DNA from 2 places in the Alloalcanivorax sp. C16-2 genome. Region 1 is predicted to be linked to the other one. Evidence: predicted binding sites of a transcription regulator. Region 1 holds the regulator's gene; the other holds the start of a gene.

Region 1 (7,099 bases):
CATTCGCGACTCCATGGGCATGAGCCTGTCCGGCGGCGAGCGGCGGCGCGCGGAAATCGCCCGCGGCCTGGCCACGGACCCGGATTTCATCCTGCTCGACGAACCCTTCGCCGGGGTCGACCCGATCTCCGTGAACGATATCAAAGGCATCATCCGCCACCTCAAGGATCGCGGCATCGGCGTGCTGATCACCGACCACAATGTGCGGGAAACTCTGGACATCTGCGACACGGCCTATATTGTCAGTACCGGGCACATCATCGCCGAGGGCGATTCGTCCTCCATCCTGGGTAACCAGCAGGTTCGGGATGTCTACCTTGGGGCGGACTTCCGGCTCTGAGAGCCGGCTCCCCGCCCTACACCCTCCTCCCCCAAAACGCAATACCTGGCATGATTATTGCTTAATCTGATTTGATGCTGCTATGCTGCCGGTCTTCGCGAGAACAATGACCTCACAGGCAGCATGAAACCCACCCTACAACTGCAAATCGGCCAGCAGCTCACCATGACGCCCCAGCTGCAACAGGCGATCCGCCTGCTGCAACTGTCGACGCTGGACCTGCGCATGGAGATCCAGCAGGCGGTGGAAAACAACCCGCTGCTGGAGCTGGAGGACGGCGCCGAGGACTTCTCCGCCGATGATTCGGACGGCGACGCCGACGGCGATCTCGACCTGGAGCGCGATGACGCCCTCGATGACCTGGTCGAGGGCCAGGTGGAAACCGACAGTGACTGGGACGACCTCTACGTGGGCCAGAGCAGCGCCGGTTCCAGCGGTGAAGGTGACGACGCCGATGCCTGGCAGCAGCGCCACGCCAACCCGGTAACCCTGCTTGAGCACCTGGAATGGCAGCTCAACCTGACCCCGATGAGCGACCGCGACCGGGTGATCGCGCAGATCATTCTCGAAGCCCTGGACGAACGCGGTTACGTAACGGTATCCCTGGCCGACCTGCTGACCACCGCGGAAACCCAGATCAACGACCCGGACGACCCGGTGGAAGAGGACGAGGTGGTGGCCGTGCTGCACCGGCTGCAGCAATTCGATCCGGTGGGCGTGGCCAGCCGCGACCTGGCCGAGTGTCTGGGCGTGCAATTGGCACAATTGCCGGGGGACACCGAACACCTGGGCACCGCCCGGGCCATCCTCGACCATCAGGAACTGCTTGAGAAACACGACTACGCCGGCCTGCGCCGCACCCTCGGCGTGGGCGAGGCGGACCTGGTCGCGGCCCTGGCGGTGCTGCGTACCCTGGACCCCGCGCCCGGGCAACAGATCGGTGGCGAAGAGGTGGATTACGCCGTGCCCGACGTGGTGGTGCGCGCCCATCGCGGCGGCTGGCGGGTGGAACTCAACGAGGAAGTGCTGCCCAAGGTCAACCTGCATGCCCAGTACGCCCACATGGCCCGCCAGGTAGGCGGTGAAGACGGCCAGTACCTGCGTAACTGCATGCAGGAAGCCAAGTGGTTCCTGAAAAGCCTGCAAAGCCGCAACGACACCCTGCTCAAGGTGGCCAGCCGCATCGTCGAGGTCCAGCAGGACTTCTTCAACTACGGCGAGGAGGCCATGAAACCGCTGGTCCTGGCCGACATCGCCGAGGCGGTGGAAATGCACGAATCCACCATCAGCCGGGTCACCAACCAAAAATTCATGCTGACTCCCCGGGGCGTGTTCGAACTTAAGTACTTCTTTTCCAGCCATGTGGACACGGACGGCGGCGGTGAGTGTTCCTCCACGGCCATTCGTGCCATCATTAAGAAGCTGGTCGCCGCCGAGAACCCTCGCAAGCCGCTCAGCGACAACAAGCTGGCGAACCTGCTCAACGACCAGGGTATCAAGGTGGCGCGCCGCACCGTCGCCAAGTACCGAGAGGCGATGCGAATCCCGTCCTCCAGCGCGCGTAAGCGACTGGTTTGAACGGTAAAAAAGGACATCTCTTTCAATAGAGAGAAGGAGCCAGCTATGCAAATCAACCTCAGTGGCCACCACCTGGATATCACCGACGCCCTGCGTGACTATGTGGACGAGAAATTCTCCAAACTGGAACGCCACTCCGACCAGATCACCAGCATCCAGGTGATCCTGTCGCCGGAGCCCAAGTCCCACAAGGCGGAATCCACCATCCACATTTCCGGTGCCGACCTGTTCGCCACCGCCCACGCGGACGACATGTACGCGGCCATTGACGCCCTGACCAGCAAGCTGGACCGGCAAATCCTCAAACACAAGGAAAAGACCGTGGGCCGTAAGCACGGCCACTAGGTCCGACCCGACAGACCCTGACTATGCGAGTACGTGAACTGCTCACCGAAGACCGCACCTACGACGAGGTAGCGGTTACCAGCAAAAAACGGTTGCTCGATCAGATCGCCCAGCTGGCCGCGGCCAGCTGTGGTGGTCTTAACGAGCAAGAAGTCTTCGACGCCCTGGTGGCCCGGGAAAAACTGGGTTCCACCGGCATCGGCGAGGGCATCGCCATCCCCCATTGCCGGCTCGGCCACTGCGACGCCGCCGTGGGGCTGCTGTTGAAATTGGCGGAGCCGGTGGACTTCGATGCCGTGGATGGCCGCCCGGTGGATCTTGTGTTCGTGCTCCTGGTGCCCGAACAGAACCCGGAACAGCATCTCAAGACGCTCAGCCACCTGGCCAACCTGTTCAACGACGACGACTATCGTGACGATCTGCGCCATGCCAGGGGCAGCCACCATCTTTACCAGACGGCGGTGGAGTCGGAAGCGGAAATACGCCTGGCCTCCTGATCACACCGGAACCGTCGCGCCTTATGAAACTGACCATCCTCAGCGGTCGCTCCGGCTCGGGCAAGACCACCGCCCTGCAAGCGCTGGAAGACCATGGCTATTACTGCGTGGACAACCTGCCCCTTGGCCTGTTGCCTACCCTCGCCGCCCAACTCCAGAATGAGGAACACGCCCTGGAACGGGTCGCCGTGGGCGTGGACGCGCGCAACCTGCCACGCCAGTTGCTGGCCTTCAACCACATCATCGAGGAACTGCGCCAGCAACAGCTGGACACCGAGATCATCTTCCTGGAGGCGGAGCCGGCCACCCTGCTCAAGCGCTTCAGCGCCACCCGGCGCCGTCACCCGTTGAGCGGCGACGAACGCACCCTGGCCGACGCCATCGCCCTGGAAGCGCGCCTGCTCGCCGACATCCGCATGCTCGCCGACCTGGTCATCGACACCAGCAACCTGGATGTGCACACCCTGCGCAACATGATCCGCCAGCGGGTAGCGCGCCGGGACGTGCGGCTGTCCCTGCTGATCCAGTCGTTCGGTTACAAGAACGGCCTGCCCCACGATGCGGACCTGGTATTCGACGTACGCGCCCTGCCCAACCCGCACTGGCAGGGAGACCTGCGTCCGCTCACCGGGCGTGACGAAAAGGTGGCCGAGTTTCTGCGCGGCCACCCGGAAAGCGGCGCCATGCTCGACGATATCTTTCACTTTCTGGACCGCTGGCTGCCCGCCTATGGCGCCAATGATCGCAGCTACGTCACCGTGGCGGTGGGCTGCACCGGCGGCCGGCACCGCTCCGTCTACATCACCGAGCAGCTCGCCCTTCGTCTGCGCGAGGAAGGCGTCCCCCTGCACGTGCGTCACCGGGAGCTGGACGGATGATCGAGCGGGACCTGACCATCACCAACAAGCTCGGCCTGCACGCCCGCGCCGCCGCCAAGGTGGTCAGCGTGGCCTCGCGCTACAGCTGCGCCATCGAGGTGGTGCATGGCGAGCGCCGCATCGACGCCAAAAGCATCATGGGCCTGCTTACCCTGGGCGCCGCCAAGGGCACCGAGCTGCGCGTGCGCGTGGACGGCGAGGACGAAGCACCGGCCATGGACGAGCTCACCGATCTGTTCCAGCGCAAGTTCGACGAAGGCGAGTGACCCCTCCCTTTTGCATCCTTTGATCCTTCCGTCATCACGCCTGGGTTAAACTGTCCGTTGGCGAGGAGGGGTCATGTCGGAAAACACGCAGCATCAACGCAATCTCAAGACGGTTAACCGGGCCCTGGCCAGCGGCACTTTTTCCCAGGTGCGTCAGTTACTCAACAACCTGCCCGGTGCCGAAGCCGCCCACCTGATCGAATCATCCCCACCCCGGGAACGGGAAATCCTCTGGCAACTGCTCAACCAGGAGCAGGAATCCGAGGTACTGCAGTATCTGGGCGAAGAAGTCCGCGTGGAGCTGCTGCGCGACCTGCCGCCGGAAGAACTGGTCACCCTGGTCGAGGACCTGGACACCGACGACCTGGCCGACCTCCTCCAGGAGTTGCCCGAGCAGGTTACCAGCCAGGTGCTCGCCGGCCTGGACGCCCAGAACCGGGAGCGCCTGGAACAGGTGATGAGCTACCCGGAGGACACCGCCGGCGGCTTGATGAACACCGACGTGATCACGGTGCGCCCGGAGATCACCTTCGAGGTGGTGCAACGCTACCTGCGCCGCCGTGGTGAAATACCCGAGACCACCGACAACCTGCTGGTGGTTAACCGCAAGAATCAGTTCGTGGGGGTACTACCGCTTACCAAGGTGTTGATCTCCGACCCGGGCACCACGGTGCGCGAAGCCATGCGCACCGATGTGGAGGCAATCCCCGCCCACCGTTCCGAACACGACGTGGCCAAGCTGTTCGAACGGTTTGACCTGGTGACGGCCCCGGTGGTGGACGAAAACGGCGTGCTGGTGGGCCGGATCACCATTGACGACGTGGTGGACGTGATCCGCGAGGAAGCCGCCCACTCACTGATGGGCATGGCCGGCCTGGACGAGGACGAGGACACCTTCGGCTCGGTGTGGCAGACCGCCCGCCGCCGCGCGCTCTGGCTGGGCATCAACCTGCTCACCGCCCTGGCCGCCTCGGCGGTGATCAGCCTGTTCGAGAACACCCTGGAAAAAGTGGTCGCCCTGGCGGTGCTGATGCCGATCGTCGCCAGCATGGGCGGCATCGCCGGCAGCCAGACCCTGACCCTGGTGATTCGCGCCATGGCCCTGGGCCAGGTACAGGCGGGCAACACCCGCTATCTGCTGTTCAAGGAACTGTCGGTGGGGGCACTCAACGGCTTGCTATGGGCGGCGGTGATCGGCACCACCGCGGCGCTCTGGTTCGACAACCCGAGCCTGGGCGGTATCATCGCCTCGGCCATGGTGCTCAATCTGGTGGTGGCGGCCGGCGCCGGCGCGTTGATTCCGATCGTCATGAAGAAAATGGGGATCGACCCGGCGCTGGCCGGGTCGGTGGTGCTCACCACGGTCACCGACATCGTCGGTTTCATGGCCTTTCTGGGGCTGGCGACGCTGCTCTACGCGCAACTGCTGAGCTGAAGCCGGTCAGACCAGATCCGGCGTGGTATCCGGTTCATCGTCGGCGACACCAAAAATATCGCGGAACGAGGCGTACACCGACACCGTCGTCACCGCCATCAGGAACAGACTCACCACCAAGGTGGCCAGCACCAACAGCAGGCCCAGCAGCATCATCGCCAGGCTGTCGGGCCCGAACAACATGCCCGCCAGAGCCAGTAAACCGGCCACCAGCGCCACCAGCACGCCCAACACCAATAGCGGGATCAGGCCGTACCAGAGCATCGGCAGCCAGTTACGCGCCACCGCCACCAGACTCTCCTTGATCGCCACCAGGCCGTTACGTTCACCGAACAACACCAGCGGCGCCTGGAACCAGATCAGCGCCATGTAGGGAACCGACAGGGCGGCGATCACCAGGCCCAGCAACAGCATCTTGAAAACGCTCAGCGCTCCCATGCCGGCCATCGCCTCGGCGCCCAGCGGATCACCGCCCAGGCTGGCGGAAAACAGCGCCGCGATTTCACCGCCATACAGGGCCAGCGTCGCCACCACCGTAAGCAGGGTAAACAGAATCTGCAGCCCTACTTGCACCAGGCCGGCCAGGAACAGCGGCCCGGTACGCCGGGAAAAGCCCACGAACAAGTCGCCGAAATCAAACTCCTCGTCGTGCCAGCGCCGCCAGGCCAGCTGCATCAGCCCGGCGCTCAACACCGGGCCCAGCAGGGTGGGGGCGAAATTGCCGAGCACCGGCACGAACAAACCCACCAGGCTGACGCCCGTGAGTATCGCCATGAACACCAGCAACGCCAGGGTCCACAGCACACGGTTCGCGGCGGTCAGCCGCCAGGCACGCTTCCACCACAGCCAGCCATGGCCCAGCGGCCGACGCCGGGCCGGACCGACCACCTCTTCCTTGGTCGATTCCGGCGGCAGCGGATCACTGACCGGACCCTGGTAGGGGTTGCTCGGGTCCATCAACACTCCCGGTTCAGGCTTGTTCGGTAAGCACTTGCTTGAAGGACAGGTAGTAGGCACCGGCCATGATCGGCATCACGAACAGCCAGCCGAGCAGGAACGGCAGGGCCGCGACGGCCACGATCACCACCACCACGATGCCATACACGATGATCGGCAGCAGGTTGCGCAGACAGGCCTTGAAGCTCAGGGCCATGGCCTTGCCCGGGCCCAGGTCGGTGAGCATCACCAGGGGCACGGTGAAGTAGAACAGAAACGCCACCAGCACGGTCAGCACCAGGAACACCGGCACCAGCACCAGCAGGGCGGCGCTCAGGCCACCGTTCATCATCGCCGGGTCCATGCCCTGGGACGCGGAGAAGGCACCGGCGCCGGCGAACATCAGCGCCAGGCCGGCGATCAACAGGCCGAACACCACGTACACGCCCAGTTGCGCCAGAGCCAGCAGGATCAGCGGGCCGGTGCGCTCGGAAAAGCCGGCGAACAGATCCGCGAACTCGGACTGATTGCTGGTATCGATACGATGGAACATCTTCACCAGACCGGCGTACAACAACACCATCAGGAACGGCTGAGCCAGCGGACCGATGAACGGAATGAACTGCAGAACCATGGTGATCACGAAGGTCACCACCAGAGCCCCAATCACCACGCCCCAATGGCCACTCAGCATTTTCATGCCATCGCCGATCCAGCCCACGGCTTGGCCCACGGAGACCTTGTTGGGGCCACCCAGGGTCAGGGCGCCGGCCGCCGGTGTTTCCTTCACCACATCGGCTTCAGGCTGTTGATAGGGGTTCAGG
Region 2 (7,099 bases), on a different contig from region 1:
GCGTGGTCACCATGAGCAACGGTGCTCGCGTGCACACCGCCCAGGGCCTGCTCGGTTGGGAAAGCACCGCTCGTGGCGAGCTCCACATGACCGGCGCCGACACCCTCTGGTCCGGCCAAGGCTATCTGTTCGTGGGCTACCAGGGCGAGGGTCTGGCCACCGTGGCCGACGGCGCCACCGTGCGTATTGCCCCGGCGGGGGAGACACCGTCCCTGGTGATTATCGGCGGCCATCAGGATGCCCGCGGGCGTGTCTACCTGGGCGGCGAGACCACAGCCACCGGCGCCGGCTTTCTGGACGTGCAGGAAGTGCGTTTCTCCGGCGGTGACGGCGCCCTGGTGTTCAACCACACCGACCAGGGCTATGAGTTCCTCCCGGTGTTCAACGGCAATGGCCTGATCGAACACCGGGCTGGCGACACCGTCCTCAATGGCCAGTCCACCGGCTTCAGCGGCACCGCCAGGCTCACCGGCGGCACCCTGACGCTGGCCGCCGACCAGGCCTTGGGCAGCGGCACCCTGGAATTGGACGGCGGCACCCTCGCCACCCGAGGCACCGTGACCCTGGGCAATGCCCTGCGCCAACTCGCCGACACCACGCTGTGGGCCGGTGCGGGCACCGCTACCTTTACCGGCGCCCTGGACCTGGGTGACCACCTGCTCACCGTGGACGGTGACGGTGATACCGTCTTCTCGGGCGATATCAGCGCCGGCGCCGGTGCCCTGGAGAAAGTGGGCGGCGGCCGCCTGTCCCTGCTCGGCGATGCCAGCGCCTACGCCGGTCTGCATGAAGTGCGCGCTGGCGTGCTGGCGGTGGACGGCGCGCTCGGTGGCGAATTGACCGTGTTCAGCGGTGGGCGCCTGCAGGGCAATGGCCAGGTGGGCAGCACCGAAGTGCGCGCCGGCGGTATCCTGGCACCGGGCAATTCCATCGGCGCCCTGACGGTGGACGGGGATCTGACCCTGACGGACGGCGCCGCCTTCGAGGTGGAGGTGGACCCGGCCGGTAGCGCCGCCGATCACCTGCACGTTACCGGCCAGGCGACCCTGGCCGGCTCCGTAGTGCACATCGGCGAAGCCGGTGAATATCGGCCGATCAGCCGCTACCGCATTCTTACCGCCGACGGTGGGCTGGTGGACGGCTTCGACCAGGTGGCCTCGGACTTCCTGTTCCTGGACGCGGCGCTGCTCTATGACGCCAATAACGTGGACCTGGAACTGCGCCGTAACGACCTGAACTTCGCCGCCGTCGCCGAAACCGACAACCAGCGGGCGGTGGCCGCCGGGGTGCAGAGCCTGGGCGCCGGCAACGTGCTGCACGATACGGTGGCGCTGCAGACCGGCTCGCCGGCGGCGTTGGCCGCCGCCTACGACAGCCTCAGCGGTGAGGTGCACGCCAGTGCCGCCGGGGCGCTGCTGGAAGACAGCCGGCTGCTGCGGGACGCGGCCCTGGAGCGCTTCGGCGACGACGACCGGCTGGCCGCCGGCACCACTTTGGCGCGGGGCCAGGGCGTCACTGCCTGGCTGCGAGCCTACGGCAACGTGGGGCAGACCGATGGCGAGCCCGGCACCGCGGATCGTGACCGCGACACCCAGGGTGCTCTGCTGGGCGTGGATCGGGTGTTCACTGGCGGCGGCCGTGCCGGCGTTCTGCTCGGCGCCGGCCGTACCGATCTGAACCTGGCGGACCAGCGCGGCAGCGCCGACATCGACAGCGTCCACGCCGGCCTGTTCGGCGAGTACCGCCACGGCCCGGGTGCCCTGCGTGGCGGCCTGTTCTACAGCCATCACCGCATCGACACCCGTCGTCGGGCGGTCATGGGCGGGCTCAATGAATCCCTGGCCAGCGACCGGGACGCGGATACCTGGCAGGCGTTCGTGGAGGCGGCGCACCGTTTCGGGACCACTCGCAGCGTGGAACCGTTCGTGCGGCTGGCGCAGGTGCGCACGGTATTGCACGGTGGCGACGAGCACGGCGGCGACGCTGCCCTGCACGGCGCCCGGGAAACCCTGGACACCACCTTCAGCACCCTGGGGGCGCGGCTCTCCACCACCCTGGCCGGTGAGCCCACCACTCGCCTGTACGGCAGCCTGGGCTGGCAACATGCGTTGGGGGACACCACGCCGGAGGCGTCACTGCGTTTTGCCGGCGGTGGAGCCTTTACCGTTGAAGGGGCGCCACTGGCCCGCGATACCCTGGTGATGGAAGCCGGCTTCAGCTGGCTGCTGGCCCCGCGTGCCACCCTGACTCTCGGCTACCTGGGCGAGACCGGCGACGGCCGGGCCGACCATGGCGGCCAGGCCCGCTTCGGCTGGTCGTTCTGATCGCTTACCCGATGCCTTCCTGGCTCAGGGCTGATCGGCGGCGCTTTCCAGCGCCGCCACTTCCTTCTCCAGAGCGTCCAGCTTGGCGCGGGTGCGTTCCAGCACCTGGCGCTGCACTTCGAATTCTTCCCGGCTGACCAGATCCAGGCGTGTCAGGGTTTCGTTGAGTACCGCGCGCACGCTGTGCTCCACGTCCTGGCGCAGGCGACCCAGGTCGCCGGGCAAATGACGGCTGATGTCGGCCATCAAACGATCGATAAAGGCTTGGCTTTGCATGGCCGGAGGCTCCACTATTTCGGGGTCGGGCGAATCGGCGTCCGATGGTAGCACGGGCGCTCCGCCGTGGAGCACCGTAACGGCGTGCACCGTTTTGGGTTGTGGTCCAAACTGGTGCACTATAATGCCGCAAATGACCCGGCAGGACGCCAGGAACTAAGTTCTAACCCCCTGAGTTTGCGTGACTTTTTAAAACTGGCATGGGTCGTGCACAAAATGGGCTAGAGCGTTCGCGCGAGTGGATGGATCGGGAACCAAAGCGGGGCCTGAAACCCAACGAACGTCAACGGACGCGGTATAAGCGTTTGAAGGAGATAGAAATGAAACTGGTTACAGCCATTATTAAGCCGTTCAAATTGGACGACGTGCGTGAAGCACTGTCCGAGATCGGCGTCCAGGGCATCACCGTTACCGAGGTGAAGGGCTTCGGGCGTCAAAAAGGCCACACCGAACTGTACCGCGGCGCGGAATATGTAGTGGATTTCCTGCCCAAGGTGAAAATCGAAGTGGCGATCGCGGAAGCCAGCCTGGATCAGGTGATCGAGGCGATCACCAAGGCGGCCAATACCGGGAAGATTGGCGACGGCAAGATTTTCGTCACCACCCTGGAACAGGCCATTCGCATCCGCACCGGCGAGACCGGCGAGGACGCGATCTAAGTTTCAAAGCAACGTGTAATACGACCCATGCCAAGGTCCTGAACACGCTTCCAAATTCTCGGAGGGTTGCAACGTGGAAAATCAAATTTTCGAACTTCAGTACGCCATCGACACCTTTTATTTTCTGGTGTGTGGCGCGCTGGTAATGTGGATGGCCGCCGGCTTCGCCATGCTCGAGGCGGGTCTGGTTCGCGCCAAGAACACCACAGAGATTCTTGCCAAGAACGTGGCGCTGTTCGCCATCGCCTGCATCATGTACCTGGTGTGCGGCTACGCCATCATGTACGACGGTGGCATCTTCCTGAATGGCATTGAGTCCTTCGATCTGGCCGGCGTGCTGGCGGATTCCGCCTCCAACGGCTTCGACGGCGATTCCGTGTATTCCGCCGCGTCCGACTTCTTCTTCCAGGTGGTGTTCGTGGCCACCGCCATGTCCATCGTTTCCGGCGCCGTGGCTGAACGCATGAAGCTGTGGGCGTTCCTGGCCTTTGCCGTGGTCATGACCGGTTTCATCTATCCGATGGAAGGTTCCTGGACCTGGAACGGTGCCGACGTGTTTGGCATGTACAACCTGGGTGACCTGGGCTTCTCCGACTTCGCCGGTTCCGGCATCGTGCACATGGCCGGCGCCTCCGCCGCCCTGGCCGGTGTGCTGCTGCTCGGTCCGCGTAAAGGCAAATACGGCCCCAACGGTGAGATCCACGCGATCCCCGGTGCCAACCTGCCGCTGGCGACCCTGGGTACCTTCATCCTGTGGATGGGCTGGTTCGGCTTCAACGGTGGTTCCGTTCTGAAGCTGGGCGACGCCGCCAACGCGCACTCCGTGGCCATGGTGTTCCTGAACACCAATACCGCCGCCGCCGGTGGCGCCGTGGCCGCCCTGATCGTGGGCCGCTTCCTGTTCGGCAAAGCCGACCTGACCATGCTGCTCAACGGCGCCCTGGCCGGTCTGGTGACCATCACCGCCGAGCCTTCCACCCCGACCGCGCTCACCGCCACTCTGTTCGGTGCCCTGGGCGGCGTGCTGGTGGTGTTCAGCATCGTGGCCCTGGACAAGATGAAGATCGACGATCCGGTGGGCGCCATTTCCGTGCACGGTGTCGTGGGTCTGCTGGGCCTGCTGCTGGTGCCGCTCACCAACGACGGTTCCACCTTCACCGGCCAGATCGTTGGCGCCATCACCATCTTCGTCTGGGTGTTCGTGGCCAGCCTGATCGTGTGGGGCATCCTCAAGGCGGTCGTCGGTATCCGTGTCTCCGAAGAGGACGAGTACGAAGGCATGGACCTGGTGGACTGCGGCATGGAGGCTTACCCGGAATTCGTGAAAAGCTGATTCTGTTTCCTTCCTTGGAACAACCTTGGGCGCCTTCGGGCGCCCTTTTTTGTTCATCGCGGATTCTCCACGGGCGGTTGCGCTGGTATTGCCGTAGGAGCGACTTCAGTCGCGATGAAAAGGGCACCGCCGCTGATCGCGACTAAAGTCGCTCCTGCACCACGCTTCCGCGTTCTTCGCGAATATCCGGCGCCGCACCCAGGTGATCTTTTTGCGCTCTTTTACCCCCTGGTTACGTTCCGTGCCTGGAGTGGCCGGAGCGGGCTGCTAGAGTGAGTTCATGTCCGACTCACTCTCCCGGCCCTCCGGCCCGGCGGTGGTATGCCATGATTGCCACCTGCGTCTGGCGCGGCCCGGCGCCGACCGGGGCCATTGGTATTGCCCGCGCTGCGGCGCCCGCCTGGGCTCGCAGCACCGCTTGCGAGCCCAGGCGGTGATCGCGTTGGCGGCCACCGCCCTGGTGCTGTGGCTGCCGGCGATCAGCTTGCCGCTGGTTTACGTGGACCAGTTTGGCGCCGCCGGCTCGGTGACCGTGCTGTCCAGCGCGGCGGCGTTGTTCGGTGATCGGTACGGCCTGGTGGCCGCGGTGGTACTGGGCACTCTGGTGGTGATGCCGGCGGCGCAGATGACCGCGCTGCTGGTGGCCATGGCCCGGCTTCACGCCGGAGGCCGGCCGCGCCGCTGGTTGTGGTGGTACCGCCAGGGGCGGGAGTGGGCGATGCCGGAGATCTTCCTGCTTGGCGCGTTGATCGCCACCACGGAACTGGGTGAAAACACCAGCCTGCGGCTCGGTACCGGCCTGTTCTTCCTGCTGGGCCTGGTGGTGGCGCGCTGGGTGGCGGAAGGGCTGGCGGACCCGGCGGTGCTGGATCGTATTCTTGAACAACGGGACGCGGAGGCCGGTGATGCCGCCCGCCTCTAGACGGCTGGCCGCCTGGGCCCTGCTTGGCGCCGCCGCGGTTTGGCTGGTGCCCGCCAATCTGTTGCCGATCATGACCTTCGAGAGCATTGGCCGTGAGCAGTCCGGCACCATCGCCGATGGCGTGGTGCGGCTGGTGCAGTCGGGCATGCCGGTGCTGGCGTTGGTGGTGTTCACCGCCAGCCTGCTGATCCCGATTCTCAAGATTCTGGTGCTGGCGGTGGTGTACTGGCGCACGCCGGCGCACCCGTCCCCACGGGCGGCGATCCGTGCTTATCGTCTGGTTTACTGGATTGGCCGCTGGTCGATGCTGGACGTGTTCGTGGTGGCGTTGCTCGCCGGGTTGATGCGCTTCGGCAAGCTGGCCACCGCCAGCGCGGAGCCGGGTATTACCGCCTTCGCGCTGGCGGTGGTGCTGACCATGCTGTCCGCGCATGTTTTTTCCACTTCGCAACTCTGGGACCCCGACCATGGAAACGGTGCAAACCCGTAGCAGCCGCTGGCCCTCGCCAATCTGGCTGGTGCCCTTGATCAGTATCGTGCTGGCCGGCTGGCTGCTGTATCAGGAATTCCTCAGCAGCGATCGCCAGGTGGTGATCACCTTCGCCAATGGTGGCGGCCTGAAAACCGGGGTGCCGGTGAAGTATCGGGGCGTGCCGGTGGGTAAGGTGGACGAGATTCGCCTCAGTGACGATCTCAAGCAGGTGGAGGTGCACGCCAGCCTCAACCAGGACGCCAGGGAACTGGCCCGGGAGAACAGCCGCTTCTGGATCGTGGAGCCGGAAATCGGCGTGGCCGGCGCGCGCAACCTGGATACCCTGGTGGAAGGCAAGTACATCGCCGTGAAACCCGGCGACGGTGAGCCGGCCACCCGCTTCAAGGGGTTGTCGGCGCCGCCGGAGCAGCAGCCGGAATCCGGCCTCAAGCTGACCCTGGTGGCGGACACCCTGGGCTCGTTGAAGCAGGGCCGGAAGGTGTTCTACCGGGATCTGCCGGTGGGCACCATCGGCGAAAGCAAGCTGGCCCGGGATGCCCGCCACGTGGAAATCGAAGTGGTGATCAAACCGCGTTACGCCAAGCTGGTGCGCACCAACTCCCGGTTCTGGAACAGTTCCGGGTTGGATGTGGATTTCGGCTTGTTCAGTGGCGCCGACATCCGCGCCAGTTCGCTGGAGAATCTGCTGCGCGGCGGTGTCAGCTTCGCCACCCCCGACGAGGCCGGCCCCCTGGCCGGCGCCGGGCGTCGTTTCGAGTTATACAGGGAAGCCGAGGACGAGTGGCGGGAATGGGCGCCGGTGCTGGGCTGGCAGTAGCCGGTCAGGTCAGCCGGCGCACCATGGACAGAGGCAGAATGCGCATCGCCAACCCCAGGGGCGCCCAGGGCCAGGACGGCACGCAGGCCTTGGCGGGCTCCCTGTCGATGGCCGCCACCAGGGCCTTGCAGCCGGTTTCCGTATCGACCATGAACGGCGCTTTCTCCACTTTCTCGTTGATCTCCGAGCGGATATAGCCGGGATAGATGGTGCTGATTCTGATCGGTTTGCCCAGCATCTCCATGCGCAACCCTTCCGCCAGGCTGGCGACCCCG

The links. The regulator sigma-54, encoded in region 1, starts transcription at its own class of promoters, with help from an activator protein. The targets are predictions, from matches to a motif close to TGGCACNNNNNTTGCTNT.
Region 2: a site for sigma-54 is predicted at 2,797-2,814, ahead of glnK (P-II family nitrogen regulator). Genes of this name have one in related genera too.

The regions. Positions count from the first base shown of each region.
Region 1 covers NZ_JBKFTL010000002.1:621,965-629,063, forward strand. Annotated here, with positions in the region: gene lptB (LPS export ABC transporter ATP-binding protein) at 1-340, shown strand, start outside; gene ACLD02_RS13135 (RNA polymerase factor sigma-54) at 464-1,918, shown strand; gene hpf (ribosome hibernation-promoting factor, HPF/YfiA family) at 1,964-2,263, shown strand; gene ptsN (PTS IIA-like nitrogen regulatory protein PtsN) at 2,287-2,760, shown strand; gene rapZ (RNase adapter RapZ) at 2,784-3,638, shown strand; gene ACLD02_RS13155 (HPr family phosphocarrier protein) at 3,635-3,904, shown strand; gene mgtE (magnesium transporter) at 3,978-5,339, shown strand; gene ACLD02_RS13165 (BPSS1780 family membrane protein) at 5,346-6,296, opposite strand; gene ACLD02_RS13170 (BPSS1780 family membrane protein) at 6,310-7,099, opposite strand, start outside.
Region 2 covers NZ_JBKFTL010000001.1:507,624-514,722, forward strand. Annotated here, with positions in the region: gene ACLD02_RS02400 (autotransporter domain-containing protein) at 1-2,324, shown strand, start outside; gene ACLD02_RS02405 (accessory factor UbiK family protein) at 2,349-2,600, opposite strand; gene glnK (P-II family nitrogen regulator) at 2,921-3,259, shown strand; gene ACLD02_RS02415 (ammonium transporter) at 3,333-4,592, shown strand; gene ACLD02_RS02420 (paraquat-inducible protein A) at 4,873-5,514, shown strand; gene ACLD02_RS02425 (paraquat-inducible protein A) at 5,498-6,004, shown strand; gene ACLD02_RS02430 (intermembrane transport protein PqiB) at 5,982-6,824, shown strand; gene ACLD02_RS02435 (SDR family oxidoreductase) at 6,829-7,099, opposite strand, start outside.